2 linked regions of the Aureispira sp. CCB-E genome follow. The main gene of each other region encodes a partner of the protein of the gene in region 2 in a complex. Links are inferred from orthologs where the notes say so. Each region holds a gene or a part of one and is shown on either strand. Other genes may lie near its edges. The genes, in order: secA and secY.

What was found.
Region 1: the proteins of secY (region 2) and secA are in contact, whole or in part, in a crystal structure (PDB 3DIN), measured with the Thermotoga maritima proteins. The link is inferred for Aureispira sp. CCB-E from one-to-one orthologs. Residues at the interface, in WP_004081795.1 of Thermotoga maritima: Glu108, Gly109, Glu110, Glu111, Ala236, Glu237, Arg238, Arg239, Ile240, Thr241, Ile242, Gln243, Tyr244, Ala245, Arg246, Arg247, Val248, Thr249, Gly250, Arg251, Arg252, Val253, Tyr254, Gly256, Ala257, Ser258, Thr259, Tyr260, Leu261, Pro262; in WP_004082002.1 of Thermotoga maritima: Glu261, Ala262, Arg263, Lys300, Ala301, Arg302, Thr303, Ile304, Ile305, Leu323, Tyr324, Asp325, Pro326, Val329, Ser330, Tyr333, Ile336, Lys340, Phe345, Val349, Glu363, Phe364, Tyr374, Ser375, Gly376, Gly377, Glu393, Ile395, Thr482, Ser483.

What each region holds. Positions count from the first base shown.
Region 1 is NZ_CP133671.1:405,413-415,893, forward strand. The notes cover bases 4,402-8,269. They hold secA (preprotein translocase subunit SecA), read right to left. Parts: upstream 7,944-8,269; coding sequence 4,602-7,943; downstream 4,402-4,601. Also shown: QP953_RS01600 (hypothetical protein), read right to left, coding at 1-825; QP953_RS01605 (T9SS type A sorting domain-containing protein), read left to right, coding at 1,226-4,228; QP953_RS01615 (hypothetical protein), read left to right, coding at 8,295-9,071; QP953_RS01620 (PaaI family thioesterase), read right to left, coding at 9,226-9,657; bcp (thioredoxin-dependent thiol peroxidase), read right to left, coding at 9,657-10,136; QP953_RS01630 (2Fe-2S iron-sulfur cluster-binding protein), read right to left, coding at 10,457-10,481. UniProt on the Escherichia coli protein: Required for protein export, interacts with the SecYEG preprotein conducting channel.
Region 2 is NZ_CP133671.1:71,935-81,339, forward strand. What follows is about bases 944-3,735. They hold secY (preprotein translocase subunit SecY), read right to left. Parts: upstream 3,114-3,735; coding sequence 1,773-3,113; downstream 944-1,772. Other genes in these bases: rpsM (30S ribosomal protein S13), read right to left, coding at 944-1,273; ykgO (type B 50S ribosomal protein L36), read right to left, coding at 1,305-1,421; infA (translation initiation factor IF-1), read right to left, coding at 1,436-1,654; rplO (50S ribosomal protein L15), read right to left, coding at 3,185-3,735. In the rest of the region: rpsD (30S ribosomal protein S4), read right to left, coding at 1-400; rpsK (30S ribosomal protein S11), read right to left, coding at 471-857; more of rpsM, read right to left, coding at 896-943; more of rplO, read right to left, coding at 3,736-3,871; rpmD (50S ribosomal protein L30), read right to left, coding at 3,951-4,130; rpsE (30S ribosomal protein S5), read right to left, coding at 4,150-4,668; rplR (50S ribosomal protein L18), read right to left, coding at 4,680-5,048; rplF (50S ribosomal protein L6), read right to left, coding at 5,085-5,639; rpsH (30S ribosomal protein S8), read right to left, coding at 5,695-6,099; rpsN (30S ribosomal protein S14), read right to left, coding at 6,231-6,500; rplE (50S ribosomal protein L5), read right to left, coding at 6,506-7,057; rplX (50S ribosomal protein L24), read right to left, coding at 7,060-7,389; rplN (50S ribosomal protein L14), read right to left, coding at 7,397-7,762; rpsQ (30S ribosomal protein S17), read right to left, coding at 7,773-8,036; rpmC (50S ribosomal protein L29), read right to left, coding at 8,054-8,308; rplP (50S ribosomal protein L16), read right to left, coding at 8,332-8,751; rpsC (30S ribosomal protein S3), read right to left, coding at 8,877-9,405. UniProt on the Escherichia coli protein: The central subunit of the protein translocation channel SecYEG. Consists of two halves formed by TMs 1-5 and 6-10.

The sequences.
Region 1 (10,481 bases), 340 kb from region 2 along the record:
GAATAAGGATTGGTATATAATATTTTGATAAACCGTTATTAAGGTAGATTCTATTATTTTCTGTTTTTCTATTATTTCCAGTATTTTATATTGAAATGACCTAGCTTTTTCAAACTGGCAAGCCATAAATAATAATAGAGATTTGGTCATGCAAAAATAAGCTTTTGCTTTGTTGGATAAAAGCTTTGTCTCATCTGCCAAGAGCGGATTGTTGTACAACTCCTTGAAGCGAGGGTCGTTCAATGTAAAAAAACATTCTTTTACATTGAAGTCAAAACAGCGTTCATTGAATAGGTGCAATTCATTGATTTGATCGTATTGTTGAATGGCCAAATCACGTTCTGTTTTTAGCAAATGATACGAATTGTTTTTGCTAGCAGTAACATTAGATTGTAAATTGATAATATAAATTAGGTTACCAAAATCTTCTAACCTTTTTGCTTTGACCTTTGTCTTTTTCAACAAACGACTGCCTATTGAGGTCAAGCCTTTGCTATAAAGCACTCGTATCGTTTGAATGGCATTATTGATAGCCATAGAAGAGTTGGCATTTTTGTGATGAATGACCAAACTTTGTAAGAGTTGTTGATGTAAATACCTTTTGTAATTACTATAATTCTTTAAATCAATTTTACTTCCAATCTGCTTCAATAATTTTTTTTCATTTAGTCGTCCTTCCTGTGTTTGTTGATAAATCTTGTCATACAATAAAATGTAATGTCTTTTGTCAGAATCATTGCTATACATTTTTGCATATCGAACGAAAAAAGATTTTTCTTTTTTGTTCATATTGGAGATGATGTCAAATATTTCTTGAAGTATCATGTTGCATTGATTTGATCTAAATATTGAATAGAAAAAATGTGGCTTAGAGCCTTTAAATTTGAAGTAAAATTACTAAACTCTAAGAGGGAACATAGTTTTTGGAGAGATCTAATAAATTACAACTTTAATTTTAAAACGACAAATTTATTTAAGGTTAGTTGTTGACAATTAGAGTATTGTGGTGGTTTTATCTTTGGTTTAAGATAAATTAAATTATCCAAAATAGATTATTCTTTTTTGAAACTTTCATTTATTCTTATTGTGTAAATAAAAGCAATTGGTAGTTGAACTTAACTTTTTTTAGGCAAGGAATATCTATTAATAGTTATTTTATTGAACAACTTAGAATGGAAGAAATATGATACGATTTTTGTTGATAATTGTAGTGATATTCTGTTGTATGAATGGGTATAGTCAAGCAACTCAGCGAGGAGGATTTGTGTATGAATGGAGTAGCTATAGTTCAGACGATTATACAGGTTTAGGAAACCGACTAGTACACTGGGATTCTACAGATTTAGTTGACATTGTTCATGCACCAGCAATAGGAGTGCACCCTCGAGTTTATTTTGGACCTTCAGAAATTCCAGCCATTAAACAGCGCTTGGATAGTACTCTAAGTGGTCAAGCCATTAAAGCTACTATTCACGCTTATACTACCTTGTTGCATTTACGAGGAGCTTATAGCCAAAATCAACCCTATGCGTTAGATCCAGATGGAAATCGATATATCGAAAATAGTGGCGCATGGAGTATGGGAGCTTATTACGATAAATTAAAAAATCGTGATCCTAGCGTATGGAATGGAGTAAGTCTAAAACATCGCCAACGAACGGCTACTTTGATGTCATTAGAAGCTTTTATGTGTCTATTGTATGCTGGTCAAACAGACCCTGATGTGGGAATCAGTTACCAAACAAGAGCACAAGATTTAGCCAATGCAATGCATTATTGGGCAACCTTAGCATTGGCTGATCCTAACCTAGGTCCTACAACCTATAACTTGGTAGGAGGGACACATATGGCAATGTGTTATGATTTGAATTACAACAATCTAAGTCTTAATCAAAGAGATACGATTCGGATGGCATTAAGTCGAACTCTACCAATTGTTCCTCGACATGGTCACAATTTGGCATGTTATGCCAATACAAGCAATTGGGCAACCTTAAATGGGTTTGAGATTATTACCAATTTAGCTATAGAGGGGGAACTAGGATATCAAACCCAATTGACTCGTGAATGGATGCGCGTGGCACATAACTTTATCACTTATGGTTGGTATCCATCTGGGGCAGGGTACGAGGGTTTGGGTAAAAACTATATGTTTGTAACGACTCTAATTGCAATGGCAAAACGAGGATATAGTTTACTTTCACACCCACATGTACGAGCTTATGGAGAGCAGTTTTTACCTGCGATTACACAACCTTTTGGAAAGGGATTTACTAGCTATGATGTTTGGGGAGGTTCAGGACACCATCCCGTATGGGGGCAGTATAAATTTAATTCTTCTGATGCTGTTGGTTTAAAATGGATTTTTCCGAATAGTAATAAAGTAGATTTTGTTTGGAGAAATTATATTTCTACTTTTTATCGTAATGATTCAGAAGGTTATGTTTATGCTCAAATAGAACCAGGAGGTAGTTACAACACCTATTTGATACCCGCAGCTGTATTTGCTCGTGATTACTCAACAAGTAGCTGGCAAAGTCAAGCTGATCAAACCATTTCAACAGAATATATTGCGATGGATAGAGGGTTGGCTACATTTCGATCAGGAACAGATAAAGAGGCAATGGCTATGCAGTTTCATGCAAGACAAGATATGGGAGGTCATACACATGGCGATCGCTTGGACTTTACAATGAGTGCGTTGGGGCGTATTTGGGTTCGAAAAACCTTTGGAGGAAGTCCATTTCAACCTTCGGACTTTCATTCCATGGTTTTAGTGGATGGATTGGGAATCGGCGTTGGCGACCCAGATGGAGATAAGTGTCGACAGCCAGCTACTGTATTAGGGCATCGAATCAATTCAGATTTATCCTCAGTAGCTGGGGATGCTACTTATGCTTATACTTGGGAGTGGCATTGGTCGGCTCGCCCCTTAGGCTCCAATCATCCTTGGTTGGGAAATAACGGTTGGCAGCGAGTAACGGAAACATGGAATGATTTCTTGGTAACGCCTCATTCAGATCCACATTATAATATTCCGTTTTATGATTACCCACATTGGAGTCGCGCAGGTCGTTTAGAACGAATGGTGAAACGACCTTATAATCCTATGGAAAAAGTAGTTCGAAATGTAGGGTTGATAAAAGGGGCGCAGCCTATGCTACTTATTGTAGATGATATCAAGAAAGATTCATTGGTACATCAGTACAAGTGGATGGCTCAAATTGCTCGTGATCTCACTTTAGACCATTATTCTGTTAATTTATTAGATAGCAATTATCAATGCGATATAATTTTAAAAGAGCCAGTAGGAATAGGCAATAGAAGGTTATTGGTAAGGGTGTTGCAGAATGAAAATTATACCGCAAGTCAACCTCCTGGAATAATAGATACAATACCTTACATAAATTTTTTTACAGGAGCTACGTATAATTCTAACCCCAACTGGATTCGCCATAGGTTAATTGTAGAGAGCAATAGTGTCAGTCCCAATTTTAAAGTATTGTTATTTCCCTATACTCTTGGAGATACATTACCCATAACTAATTGGAATCCTACACACGATAGCTTAGAAATAGTCCTGCCTAATGCAACTAAAATGCTTCGTTTTTATAAAGACCATCAAAATAATACTCAGTTTGAAATGGTCAATACCTCAAGTTTGAATTTGCCACTAGATTGGCTTGAATTGGTGGCAGAAAGAGAAACAGCGACAATGGTTCAACTCAAATGGCAAACTCTGGGGGAGGTTAACAACAAAGGATTTGATGTAGAGCGCTTGTTTGATAATGAAAATGATTTTACTAAGATTGCTTGGGTCGAAGGAAATGGTACTTCCAACGCTTTACATTCTTATGAGTTATTAGATGAAAATACCTATGAAGGAAATACTTACTACAGACTTAAGCAAGTAGATTGCGATGGGCAAGTCAGTTACAGTCCAATTAAAACAGTTCGTGGGGTTACTAATGATAAAAAATGGATGATTTATCCCAATCCAACAACAGATCATATTTTTATTTACTCCGATGCTTTAGAAGATAGGAACGTAAGTATTCATATTTATACTATGGAAGGTAAACTTGTATTCAATCAGCAAAAGAAGCTAATCGCTCATAGAGTGACGACCTTGGAGGAGACTGTACAATTGCCACAAGGAACGTATATGATACAAATGAGCTTTGAAGATGGGGAAAACCACAATAAGATATTTGTAAAACAAGAATGAATTCGTCTGTATAGATAAGAAATTTCCCCCTGAGTGTTTCATGATAGCAATTGCTGTATTGCTATGGGAGAAGGCGCAAGCCTTCTCCTCTTTTATGTTTTAGAACAAACAGTCTGCATTATTACCTGTTCTGCATAATCTCTCATCAAGTGAGATAATAATCCTTCTTTGTTGGTGTTCCTTAGATTATACAATAGTTTGTTAAAACCCCGTAACGAACTACTAGTTACTAAAAAGGGTGGTCAAAATAGTAGAACGGATTCTCTCTATTTTAACCACCCATATAAAACTATAAAAACCAGATTGTCAGTAACTAGATTTTACACGTATTTGAATTTTAGCTTGCTGATAATCATAATGTTAGTTTGTTGTTTTATTTTTTGCCGTGACATTGTTTGTATTTCTTGCCACTTCCACAAGGACAAGGATCATTACGTTTTATCTTTTCTGTGTCACGTTTGAATGTTTTTACTTTTTCAATTGTTTGTGTTGCATTATTAGCATTTTGCGCAGCACGACGTTGCATTTCCTCTGCTTCTTTTTGAGCCTCAATATTTGTTTGTAGATTTTCGTTATCAACTTCTACCTCTTGAGCCTCGTGTACATCTTCCGATTCTTGAATAGGAATACCTCCTTTGAATAAGAAGCTAGTGATTTCTTTGCTAATTCTATCCAAGAACAACTCATAAAGTTTAGAAGCTTGAATTTTATAAACAACCAAAGGATCTTTTTGCTCAAAAGAAGCCGATTGAGTTTGATCTTTTAATTCGTCCAAATCACGCAAATGCTCTTTCCATGCATTGTCAATCAAGCCTAAAGTAATTGATTTTTCGATATCATTAACCAAGGATTTGCCATTTGTGCTAATAGCTGCTTTTAAGTCTGCCCCTATTTCCATTCCTTTGGTACCATCAGTAAAAGGAATACCAATTTTTTGGTAGTTGGTATTGGGGTCATTGTAAACGCGGTTAATAATAGGCATTAGACGTTGAGCAATGTCGCTAAATTTAGCTTTGTACGTTCTTGCAGCTTGATTGTACAATTTATCCATTAACTTGTCTAGTACTGTTTCGCTTCTAAACTCATTTTCGGTAATATTAGTCTCAAAGCCATAATAACGAATCACATCTTGAGCAAAGGCATTATAATCGTTGTTGACTTTGTGAGTAGTTACCAAAGACACAGCTACTTGGTCAAACATATCGTTTAGATCGATCGCCAAACGTTCTCCATACAAGGCATTATTACGCTTTTTGTAAATAGATTCCCGTTGAATGTTCATAACATCATCGTATTCCAACAAGCGTTTACGAACTCCAAAGTTATTTTCTTCAATACGTTTTTGAGCACGTTCAATGGCATTCGTAATCATTTTGTGTTGCAATGCTTCTCCTTCTTGATGCCCCATTGTGTCCATCAATTTTGAGATACGCTCAGACCCAAATAAACGCATTAGTTTGTCTTCTAAAGAAACATAGAATTGAGACATCCCGACATCTCCTTGACGACCAGCACGACCACGCAACTGTCTATCGACACGTCTCGAATCATGGCGTTCTGTACCAATGATTGCCAAACCACCTGCTTTTTTAACTTCATCCGAAATCTTGATATCCGTACCACGACCAGCCATATTGGTAGCAATAGTTACTTGCCCTGCTTTACCTGCTTCAGCAACAACATCTGCCTCACGAGCGTGTTGTTTTGCATTCAAAACATTGTGCTCAATTTTGCGAAGTTGGAGCAAACGGCTTAACATCTCCGATTGTTGGACAGAAGTAGTACCCACTAACACAGGTTGTCCTTTTTTGGTCAATTCAACAACGTCATTAATAATTGCATTAATTTTTTCTCGTTCTGTTTTGTAGACCAAATCATTTCTATCATCACGAACAATTGGACGATTGGTAGGAATAACAACTACATCCAATTTATAGATATTCCACAGTTCTTGTGCTTCGGTTTCTGCTGTACCAGTCATACCTGCTAATTTATGGTACATACGGAAGAAGTTTTGAAGCGTAATGGTAGCATAAGTTTGAGTAGTTTTTTCGATCTTAACACTCTCTTTTGCTTCTAGTGCTTGGTGCAAACCATCAGAAAAACGACGTCCATCCATGATACGTCCTGTTTGCTCATCTACAATTTTTACCTCATTATTCATCACAACATACTCATCCTCTCTATGAAACAAGGTATAGGCTTTTAGCAATTGACGCAAGGCATGCAAACGCTCATTTTTGGCTTGAAAAGCCAATAGAGCTTCATCTTTTTTAGCAACAATCTCCTCTTGACTTAATCCTTCGATTTTGTCAATATCCGAAAGGATTGTTCCAATGTCATCCATCACAAAAAGACTATCATCGCCAGCACCTTTACCTAAGAGCATACGACCATTATCCGTTAGCTCAACCGATCTATTTTTTTCTTCAATAACAAAATACAGAGGTGCATCCGCCTTTGGCATATGCTTAGACTGCTCAGCCATGTAGAAGTTCTCTGTTTTTTGCATGATTAGCATGACCCCAGGCTCACTCAAATATTTGATTAATGCACGGTGTTTGGGCAATCCACGGTATGCACGGAATAATGCCAAACCGCCACCACCTTCTTCGGGGCTGGTATTTCCTTCTGCGATCAATCGTTTTGCTTCTCGCAATAATTCTCCAACTAGTTTGCGTTGCACTGCTTCTAGTTGTTGCACAGCAGGTTTTAGAGCAGTAAACAACTCTTCACGATTATCTTGAGCCGTAGGACCCGATATAATTAAAGGCGTACGAGCATCGTCAATCAAAACAGAGTCAACCTCATCAATCATTGTAAAGTGAAACTTACGCTGTACAATTTCATCGGGTTTGTGCGCCATATTATCACGCAAGTAGTCAAAACCAAACTCATTGTTAGTACCATAAGTAATATCAGCACGATAAGCCGCTTTACGTTCAGGAGAATGAGGTCTGTATTTATCGATACAATCTACTGTCAGTTGCAAGAAGTTGTGAATAGGAGCCATCCATTCTGCATCCCGTTTGGCTAAGTAATCATTTACAGTAATCAAATGTACCCCTTCGCCAGCCAAACCATTCAAGTACGCAGGCAAAGTCGAAACCAATGTTTTTCCCTCTCCTGTAGCCATCTCTGCAATTTTTCCTTGGTGCAAAACGATCCCTCCAATCAACTGAACGTCGTAATGAACCATATTCCAAGTCACTTCATTGCCAGCAGCCATCCAAGAGTTTTTCCAAATTGCTTTGTCTCCATCAATTGATACAAAAGGTTTGGGACTACCCATTTGTTGAGCAGCCAATTCTCTGTCCATATCGGTGGCAGAGACTTCTAAAGATTCACTTTCGGCAAAACGGCGAGCAGTTTCTTTTACCACAGCAAATGCTTCTGGTAGAATTTCATTCAAAACAACTTCTATTTCCTCGTCTCTTTCTTTTTTTAGAGTATCAATCTCAGCAAATAAATTTTGTTTTTTCAGAACATCTTCTGTTGCATCAATATCCGATTGAATCGCTGCAATTTCACTGTCAATGGTTTTTAGATGCTCGGCAATACGATCTTTAAATTCAAGGGTTTTGTTGCGCAATACATCGTTGGAAACGGATGTTAATTTTGCATATTCATCCTTAATTTTTTCTACAATGGGTAGAATCGTTTTAATATCACGATCGTATTTATCACCAAATAGTTTCTTTAAAAAACCAAACATGTTTTCTTTAGTTTATGAAGCAATTGTCAAGGGTATTATCAATTACTTAAAATGAATAATTTTCTTATTAGGATGTTGAGGGAAATTCAGAGTTAACAGTTTGTTCTGAATAAGAGTACTTGCTATTGACTCAACATTGTAGCAAATATAACATTTAATTTTGCTATCACATTTTATTCCATCTGTATTATGTATGCCATATTGGCAAAAATTGTAATTTTTTATCGACTTTTTGGCACTTAAATCGTAATTTTCGCCATAATGCTAGCTTATTTTGCAAAAGCACATTGGTGTTGAAAAGCAATGTAATAGCTTTTTATATTCACTCAGTTGTTCAAAACAGTAAATTTCATGCCTTATTTTATCAGTTGCTTATTGCTTCTTATTCTTTTTAGTTGCGAATCCAATGACACAACCCAACAGACAGAAGAATCAACTCCAAATGACACGACTTTCTATACTAAAGCATATTATTACCCTATAGAAACCTTATCAGAAGAAAAGGTATATGAATATGTTTTAGAGAATGAAGGGGAAGCTTATTTATCTCATTATCTGTCCCTAAAAGCAGAACCCGCCGAAAGTGGAACGAGTTACTTAATTTCTAAGTATTATGCGCCTAATTTTCAGCAAAACCAATCCATAAAAGAATGGATTATAAAAGACGGTGTTATTACACAAGAATATACCTTTTGGGTGATGGATAGTATTAGCCAAACGCTTAAAGAATATCCCAACAATGTTAGTCAAAATGTTGTGTTTCCCTTTTACGCAGCATTAGATTCTGCCATGGCATATCGTTTTGTTTGCGAAATGAAACTTCCTCCTGATTTTCTAACTGTTAAACTGATTCGTGATCGAAAATTTAATAAAAAATTATCTTACGAATACAAGGGCGAAACTCTTGATGCGATTGCTTTTACTGCAACAGATTTGTATGATATAGAAAATACAGAAGGAGGTGGTTTTTGGAATCAAAAGAAAGCAAGTATCGAAGTTTATGCCAAAGGGATTGGTTTGGTCTACAAGGAAACAAAAACAGCAGGGGCAGAGGAGACAGAAATTGTACGATTGGCTAATATTTATTCTGTCCAAGAGTTTGAAGCATTGAAAAATGACTATAAGTGATAATAAAAAACAGAATTCATTGAAACGAGGCTGTTGAGCAAGTTACAACACAATTGAATAAAGCAGTGTAGCACGTAAACTGAAAACGACTACTCTGATTGATTGTAAAATTATTTTTCAACAGCCTCACTCTATAGTAATCTGTAAGTGTAAATTAGACGACTCGCATAAAGTTAGAAACACCTTGAGCAATTAGTTGCCCTTTTTCATTTTTAAGAATACAACGAACATTAGCGGTGCGTTTTCCTATTCTAATAACCTTAGGAATGCCAGTAATGACTTCACCCACTTTAGCTCCTTTCAGAAAATCTATATTCATGGTCATCGAGACATAGGCAGCATCTTTATCACTTTTTAGAAACAATTGGAAACCTAGTATTTCATCAATGATTGCAGCGACGGCACCACCGTGGATTGCCCCCATAGGGTTGAGCATATCTTCACGAACTTCGAATGCAATTTCTACATCTCCTTCTTCTGTGATTGCTGTTACGGCACCATTTAACCAAGCCCCTAAGCCAGGAAGGTATTCGCCCATTTTTTGACCAAGATTCTCTTTCAATTGTTGGATGTAATCAGCTTTCATTATAGTTTACCTAATTTTTCTAATCCCTGTGTAATTTGTTCTGTATGAGCATCATTTTTAGGGCGTTTAAAAATTTTAGTAATGTTCCCCTCTTCATCAATAATAAAAGTAGTTCTTAGAACTCCCATTTTGATATTTCCATACATGTTTTTTTCGCCCCATGTGCCATAGGCTTCCATAACAGATTTGTCCGTATCGGCAATTAGCGGAAAAGGTAACTCAAATTTTTCTATAAATTTTTGGTGCGATGCAGCTGTATCAGGACTTACGCCTACTACTGCATATCCTTTTTCGAGCCAATAGGTATAATTATCTCTAAGATTACATGCTTCTTTGGTGCAACCAGGCGTATTATCTTTTGGATAAAAATAAAGAATGAGGTTTTTGCCTTTAAAATCACTTAATTGGATGGTGTTGCCATCTTGGTCTAGTCCTTTGAAATCAGGCGCTTTATCGCCTTCTTTGAGTGTTACTGCCATTGTTTTTTTATTATAATAGTTGACAATAGCTTGCTATTTTACTAGTTATGGGCAATGCTATATTAGATACTTGGATGATATTCTGTTTTGCATCAATAATCTTTTAGTGCTACAGAGTCAGAAGCACAAAGAATAAAATAGCAAGCTATTAAGATTTAGTAGTTCGTTGATTTTTTACTTTTTTACCAAAAAGATAAAAAAGCACATTTATATTAGTTTGATAATCAAAACCTTAAGACAAAATGCAACAGATTTGCAACTTGTTGATTCTCAAACTAATAAAGTTTTTCAACGAACTATTGAAGATTAATAAATTTGTTTTATTCGCTAACAGGAGCCAAACGA
Region 2 (9,405 bases):
AGGTACAAGAAGCGATATTAGTTACTACACCATTAACAGCGATGTGTTTGTGAGAAACTAATTGACGAGCTGCTCTACGAGTAGGAGCAATACCTAGACGGTAAACTGTATTGTCTAAACGAGCCTCCAACAATTTGAACAAGTTTTCACCTGTTTTACCATCTTGTCTAGATGCTTTGTCAAACATTTTGCGGAATTGACGCTCTAATACACCATAAGTATATTTAGCTTTTTGTTTTTCCGTCAATTGGATTGCATAATCCGATTTTTGTTTGCGACGCTTAGAAGGACCGTGTTGTCCTGGTCCATATTTTTTCTTTTCAAAAACTTTATCGTAACCAAAGATTGCTTCACCTAGCGCTCTTGCTTTCTTTGATTTAGGTCCTGTGTACCTTGCCATTTTTTAATAACATTTGTGTTGCAACTACCAATCCCAGCAATAGAAGGGCATTTACAACTGATTTTGATTTTTATACTCTACGTTTCTTAGGAGGACGACAACCATTGTGTGGTATAGGCGTCACGTCCAAGATAGTCAAAACTTTGATTCCAGCAGCATCAATCGCACGGATTGCAGCTTCACGTCCAGAACCTGGTCCTTTTACATATACTGTTACACTTCTTAAACCACAATCGTATGCTTCTTTAGCCGCATCAGTAGCAGCAATTTGAGCAGCATAAGGCGTGTTTTTCTTAGAACCTCTAAAGTTAGCTTTACCAGCAGAACCCCAAGAGATTGTTTGACCCGCATTATTTGTCAATGTGACAATAATATTGTTGAATGATGCACGTATGTGAGCTTGACCTTGCGCTTCAACTTTTACGTTCTTCTTTTTTACTTTTTTAGACTTTGCCATAACTATATTATATAATCTAGTCGATTAGATTTTATTTATTATTTACCTGCTTTCTTCTTGTTCGCAACAGTCTTACGTTTTCCTTTACGAGTACGAGCATTAGTTTGCGTACGTTGTCCGCGCAAAGGTAAACCTTTTCTGTGACGTAATCCTCTGTAGCAAGCAATATCCATTAAACGCTTAATGTTCAATTGAACCTCTGTACGCAATTGACCTTCTACTGTATATTTATCAGCAAGAATTTGACGAATGCTTTTGATATCTTTATCATTCCATTCTCTTACTTTGACACTTTGATCAACACCAGCTTCATTTAAGATTTCTTTTGCTGATGTTAGGCCGATACCATAGATGTATGTTAGGCCAATTACACCTCTCTTGTTCTTGGGTAAATCTACCCCTGCAATACGAGCCATATCTAACTATTAAAATTTATGCTTCTATTAATTATCCTTGACGTTGCTTGAACTTAGGATTTTTTTTATTGATAATGTAAACTTTTCCCTTTCGGCGTACGATTTTACAATCGGCAGAACGCTTCTTGACAGATGGTCTTACTTTCATGATTCTAGTTAATTTTATTTATAGCGATAAATGATGCGCCCTCTGGTTAAATCATATGGAGACATTTCAACTGCTACCTTATCACCAGGCAATATACGAATGTAATTCATTCTCATTTTTCCTGAGATTGTTGCAATAATGATATGCTCATTTTCTAATTGAACCCGAAACATTGCATTTGACAATGCCTCAGTAATAATTCCATCCTGGCGGATTAATTCTTGCTTAGCCATAGATTTTCTTTTCGGACTGCGAATATCTAAATATTAATTTAAATAACCTAATTTTTAAATGTCTATTTAATAATAACTTACAAATAAATTAGGTTGTTTGATTTTATGCTTCTTATTTTTAGAGTACTGAATCTTCCGTTTCAGTAGTTCTAGTTCTTCCTTTGATTTTTCTAACATCATATCCATGCATAGATAGATGTCCATCAATTTGCTGTAGTGTATCCAAGACAACTGCCACAAGAATCAACAATGATGTACCTCCAAAGAAGATGGCAAAACCAACATTTGAAGTAATTGTTGCAGCAGCAACACCAGGAATAATAGAAATAACACCTAAAGCAATTGAACCAGGCAAAGTGACCAAAGTGGTTACCTCATCAATATACTCTGCTGTATCATTTCCTTGTTTAACACCAGGAATAAATGCATTTTGACGCTTCAAGTGGTCTGCATATTGTTGTGGATTTACAATCAATGCTGTATAAACATATGTAAATATAACAACTAGTAAAAAGAACACTACATTATAAGGTAAAGAGGTAAAGTCAGCCAAAACAGCCCAAAATCCACTCTCACTACCCAAGGCTCCAGCCACTGCTCCAGGTACAAACATCAATGCTTGTGCAAAGATAATTGGCATTACACCTGCTGCGTTCAATTTGATAGGCAAATAATCTCTTTCTGTACCAAGTTCAGTAAGATTATTACGACCGATCATATGCTTCGCAAATTGTATTTTAATTTTTCTAACTGCTTGTACCAAAGCAACACTTGCCATTACAACAGCAACAAACAAAGCCATTTCTAGTATAAAAATAACCAATTGTCCTGTTCCTAACTTTAAGTTAAATTCGCTTACAAAAGCACCTGGTAAAGCAGCAATAATACCCGCAGTAATCAATAATGAAATACCATTACCAACTCCTTTGTCAGTAATACGCTCTCCCAACCACATACAGAACACCGTACCAGCTGTAAGAATAATAATATTAGCCAACCAGAATACCGTAGGAGGAATCTGAGGCATAATTACCCCTTGCTGAGAGTTCAAATAAGTCAAGTAAGCAGAGCCTTGTACGATTGTAATAGCAATTGTAATAACTCGAGTGATTTGGTTCAACTTTCTTTGCCCATTTTCTCCATCTTTTTGGAGTTTCTGGAAGTATGGCACAGCAAATCCTAATAGTTGTACAATAATAGATGCAGAGATATAAGGCATAATCCCCAGTGCAAATACAGCTGCCTTGAAGAAAGAACCTCCTGTAAACGTGTCTAACAGTCCTATTAAACCACCAGAATTAGTACCTACCGCATTAGCTAAAGCCTCTGCATCGATACCAGGCAAAATAACAAAACTTCCAAAGCGATAAACTGCAAGAAATCCAACAGTAAGAAGGATACGATTACGCAATTCCTCTACCGCCCAGATGTCTTGTAATTTTTTAATTAAACCATTCATTATCTTAAGATATTATTAGATGAAGCGCACAAAAAGAATTGAAGGAATACACCTTCAATTCTTTTTTATACTTATACCAAAGCTATAGATCCGCCAAGGGCTTCTACCTGAGCTTTAGCTTCTTCAGAAATTTTATTTACTTCTAGAGTAAGTTTGTTTGAGATTGTTCCCTCTGCAACAACATGTACAGCGTCGTCCTCTCCTACAAAACTGAAATGCTTGCGAATAAGTGCTAGATCTATTTTGTCTACACCATCTGCATCAGCAATACCTTGAAGTGTGTTTAGTTTTAATTCTACGAAAGCTTTTCCACCAGCATCCAAAATTGCTTTTTTAGCAGAAGCAGAAAAACGATTAGCAGTAACCTCCAAAGCCGTTTTCAACTCACCAGCACCTAAAACTTTGCAAGATGCTGTTCCAGAAATAACTCCTAATTCTCTCAATGTAGCAGAAGTAATTTCTGTTAAGTTGTGCTTACTTGCGAAGTATTCCAATTGACTCAAGTTCATTGGAGTAAAGTCAGTTGGTCTAGTAGATTGGTAACGACGGTGTGTGTTTTTGAATCCACGCTTAGGCACTACTTTTTGCAAAGGCATTTGACCACCTTCAAAGTATCTCATATTAGAGAACCCAGAACGAGATTTAGCACCTTTGTGTCCACGAGTAGCCGTACGTCCAGAACCAGCACCTACACCACGAGCGATACGCTTTTTATTTTTAACAGAACCTTTAGCAGGTTTTAAATTATTAAGTTTCATCTTATTTGAAATTATCTTACTGATATAAAGATATCAATAATTATAATTATGAATAACACTATTGCAAAGAGATCACCAACTAAGCTTCCTCTGTTTTTACTAAGTGCTTAACTTTGTTAATCATACCCAATATTTGTGGCGTGCTTTCATGCTCTACAGTTTGGTTCATTTTACGTAAACCTAATGCTTGCATAGTTGCTTTTTGCCTTTTTGTGCGATCGATGACGCTTTTTACTTGAGTAACTTTAATTTTAGCCATTTTAAATTGTATTTAACGATTAGCCTTCAAAAACTTTCTTTAAAGAAATTCCTCTAGTTTTAGCAATATCAATAGGAGAACGTAATCTGCTCAACGCATCGATAGTTGCTTTAATTACATTGTGTGGGTTAGAGCTACCCAAAGATTTAGCCAATACGTTATGCACTCCAGCCATCTCAAGCACTGCACGCATAGCACCACCTGCGATTACCCCTGTACCATCAGCAGCAGGTTTGATCAAAACTTTACCAGCACCATACTTCCCATGCTGAGCATGAGGGATAGTACCTTTATATACAGGCACGTGAATAAGGCTTTTCTTAGCATCGTCAGCAGCTTTTGTAATTGCACTTGCCACCTCGCGAGCTTTACCTAATCCATGCCCTACTGTTCCATTACCATCTCCTACTACTACAATAGCAGCAAAGCTAAATGTACGTCCACCTTTAGTAACTTTAGCAACACGGTTAAGTGCTACTAACTTTTCCTTCATTTCTGATTCGGTAGATTTTACTCTATTATTTTTTTTCTTAGCCATTTTTTTCAGATTTAGAATTGTAACAATTCGTTGGTTCCATCTTCTTTTCGCTCGCCACGTGCACCATCAGCCAAAGCTTTTATGCGACCATGATAAATGTAGCCACTTCTATCAAAAACTACACTTGTAATTCCTGCTTCAAGAGCTTTGGTAGCTAATAAACGACCTACCGCTTTAGCTTGATCCATTTTTGTTCCTGCTTCAACTTCTTTAGACGCTGCTGCAACCAAAGTGGTAGCAGTTTCGTCGTTGATTAGTTGAGCATAGATACTTTTGTTGCTTCTAAAAACCGATAATCTAGGTCTAGCTGCAGTTCCAGAGATTTTTTTTCTAATTCGTCTGTGAACTCTTTTACGACTACTTAGTGTCTTAGAACTCATGATTCTTATATATTTAAGAGAATATTATCTAACTATTTATTTAGCAGCTGTTTTACCAGCTTTTCTACGTATTTCTTCACCTTTGAAGCGAACACCTTTACCTTTGTAAGGCTCAGTTTTACGGAACCCACGGATCTTAGCCGCTACTTGTCCTATCAACTGTTTATCAATGCTCGTCAAAATAACAGCAGGAGCTTTACCTTTTTCAGATACTGTCTCTACTTTTACTTCATCTGGTATGTAAAACATAACAGGGTGAGAATAACCTAGAGCTAATTCTAACAACTGTCCAGTGTTTTTAGCACGGTAACCGATACCATGTAATTCTAATTCAATTTTGAAGCCATTAGATACACCTTCTACCATATTATAAACAAGCTGACGGTACAATCCGTGCATAGCTTTATGGCGTTTTTGTTCAGTTGTTCTTTTAACAATAACTTGGTTGCCTTCTTGCTCTAAAGAGATACCATCAGAGTTAATGTGTTGTTTCAACTCTCCTTTAGGTCCTTTAACAGTTACCCAATTATTGTCAATTTTAAACTCTACTCCGGCTGGCAAATCGATTGGAGTTTTTCCTATTCTTGACATTTTAATATATTTTAATTATTTATGGTCTTGTTTAATTCTGTCTAACTATTCTGTTCTAGTAAACATAGAATAGAACTTCACCACCTACATTTTCTTTTCTAGCTGTTTTTTCAGTTAATACACCTTTAGAAGTAGAAACAACAGCTGTTCCTAGTCCATTGATGATATTTGGTAGTTCACTTGCTTTTACATAGTGTCTCAAACCAGGTCTAGAAACTCTCTTCAACTTTTGAATAACAGGACGTTTTGTTTCTCTATCGTATTTCAAAGCGATTAAGATTTGACCCTGCTTATTTTCAGTCTCCTCAAATTTATATTTCAAAATGTAACCTTGATTGTACAAGATTTCGGTGATACTTTTTTTCAAGTTAGATGCAGGAATTGTAACCATACGGTGTCCAGCCATCTGTGCATTACGGATACGTGTTAAGTAATCCGCAATAGGATCAGTAAGTGCCATACTTTCTGTTTTAATCGCAATTATTATCCTGGAGAAGGATGTAATTACTGATTCAAAAAATAATTTTTAAAGCTTTAGTCTAGTTGACTGTGCTATTGAATATATTGTATTGTTGGATAATTTCTAAACGCTTACCAACTAGCTTTTGTGATTCCAGGTATAAGACCTTTAAGAGCCATTTCTCTGAACGTTACACGAGAAATTCCAAATTGGCGCATATAACCTTTTGGACGACCAGTTAGTTGACAACGATTGTGCAAACGAACTTTAGAAGAGTTTTTTGGAAGTTTATCCAATGCCTCATAGTCTCCTTTAGCTTTTAGTTCTGCACGCAATTTTGCGTACTTAGCCACCAATTTTTCTCTTTTTTTCTCTCTTGCTATTACTGCTTTTCTAGCCATTTTATTTATTGGTTTTTGAAAGGTAAACCTAAAAGTTTCAATAATTCTAGTGCTTCCTCATCTGTTTCTGCGGTTGTTACAAAAGTAATATCCATACCAGTGATACGAGGAATTTTGTCCAAATCAATTTCAGGGAAAATGATTTGCTCAGTAATACCCATAGAGTAGTTCCCTCTACCGTCAAAGCTCTTATCATTGATCCCTCTAAAGTCACGTACACGAGGAAGTGCGATAGCGATCAATTTATACAAAAATTCATACATTTGGTTGTTGCGTAGAGTTACTCTAGCACCAATTGGCATACCGTCTCTAAGTTTAAAGTTAGAGATTGATTTTCTTGCCACAGTCTTTACAGCCTTCTGACCAGCGATGATAGTCATCTCATTAACTGCATTATCAACAAGTTTTTTGTCAGAAGTCGCCAACCCAACACCTTGAGAAAGGCAAATTTTGGTTAGCTTAGGTACTTGCATTACAGAGTCATAATTGAATTTCTCCATCAATTGAGGGATTAATTCTTCTCTGTATTTAGTTTTTAATGTTGGTTGATAGTCCATTACTAAATTACCTCTTGTGTTTTCTTAGAAACGCGAACCAATTTACCGTTCTCATTTCTAGTTCTTTTAATACGGCTAGCCTCACCGTTAGCATCTACCAACATTAAGTTGGAAATGTGGATAGGAGCCTCTTTTTCGACAATGCCACCAGGTTGTTCAGCAGAAGGGCGTACATGGCGTTTAACCATATTAACACCTTTTACGATTGCTCTATAATCTTCTAAGAAGACTGCTTCTACAACACCAGTATCACCTTTGCTATCACCAGAAAGTACAACAACGTTGTCTCCTTTTCTGATCTGGCATTTGATTTTCTTATTTGATTTCTTCATGACTTTATTATAATACTTCAGGTGCCAATGAAACAATTCTCATAAAATCACGCTCACGAAGTTCACGCGCTACAGGTCCGAATATACGGCTACCACGAGGTTCTTCACTAGCAGACAACAATACAACTGCATTGTCATCAAAACGGATATAAGATCCATCTTTTCTGCGGATTTCTTTTTTAGTTCTAACGATTACTGCCTTAGAAACAGTACCTTTTTTTAGACCACCAGGAGCAGCGTCTTTGACAGTTACTACGATGATATCACCAACAGAGGCATATCGTCTTCTAGAACCGCCCAAAACCTTAATACAAAGCACCTCTTTGGCACCTGTATTATCAGCTACTTTTAGTCTACTTTCTTGTTGTATCATGACTTATTATCTATTTCGCACGTTCTATAATTTCAACTAATCTCCAGCGCTTGCGTTTGCTCAATGGTCGAGTTTCCATGATGCGTACTATGTCCCCCATGTTACAAGTATTTTCTTCATCATGAGCGATGAATTTTTTAGACATTTTTACAGTCTTACTGTAAATAGGGTGCTTTACACGACGCTCAACAGAGACAGAAATACTCTTGTCCATCTTGTTGCTGGTTACGACACCAACACGCTGCTTGCGTAAGTTTCTTTTATTATCTTCCATTGCGGAATTTATTTAAATTACTTTTTAATCTTTTTTGCTAACCTTCTTCTAGCTTGAATTTTGTCTCTTTTTTGAGTTGACTCAGCTAGTTCTTTTGCTCTGATTTCAGTTTTGATGCGTGCAATATTACGTCTTACTGTTTTAATTTCAGCAGTATTTTCTAAGCTAGAAACTGCATTGTTAAACTTCAACGAGTAATAGTGCTTTTGAGTTGTTTCCAACTCTTCATTCAACTCCTGAACACTTAAGCCTTTTAATTCTAATTTAGCCATTTCCTATATTAGTTTAAGCGTTATTATTCTGCGTAGTCATTACGAACTACAAATTTAGTCGGCACTGCAAGTTTTTGAGCGGCTAAACGAAGTGCTTCTTCTGCTACAGATTGTGGCACACCATCTAATTCGAACATAATTCTTCCAGGTCTAATAACAGCTACATAGTGAGACAAAGCACCTTTACCTTTACCCATACGTACTTCTGCAGGCTTTTTGGTAACTGGTTTGTCAGGAAAAATGCGAATCCACACTTTACCTTCACGTTTCATGTAGCGAGTCATAGCAATACGAGCAGCTTCTATTTGGCGGCTAGTTATCCAAGCACCCTCTAAGGCTTTTAGACCAAAAGAGCCAAAAGCGATCTTAGAGCCTCTGTGAGCAAGACCTCTATTGCGACCTTTTTGCTGCTTGCGGTATTTTGTTTTTTTTGGCTGTAACATCTCTCTACAATTGATTAATTTCCATTAATTTTAGTCGCAATGATTCCTATTTGTCTGACAAGCAGACAGTCAAAGCGAGTGCAAAAATATAAAAAACTTTTAGAAAGTTTAAATATTTAATGCTTTTATTTTCTTCTTCTACGATCGTTGTTTCCGCTACCTCTTCTACGGTTGTTATCTCTACCTCCTTGATTTCCTTTGCGGTCACGTTTAGCTGGTGTTGGGAACAAGTCTACTTTTTCGAAGATTTCTCCACGACACAACCAAACTTTGATTCCAATTTTACCATAAACCGTCAAGGCTTCAACCATAGCATAGTCAACATCTGCACGGAAAGTATGCAAAGGACTTCTTCCTTCTTTGTACTCCTCAGAACGAGCCATCTCTGCTCCGTTCAAACGTCCAGACAAACGCACTTTGATACCTTCAGCTCCTGCACGCATAGTTGATTGGATAGCCATTTTAGTAGCTTTACGATAGTTGATACGTGCTTCTACTTGCTTGGCGATAGTTTCACCTACGATTTGAGCATTTAACTCAGGCTTGCGAATTTCTACGATATTGATTTGAACATCAGTTTTTGTCAACTGCTTCAACTCTTCACGAATTCTATCTACTTCTTGTCCACCTTTACCAATGATGATACCTGGGCGA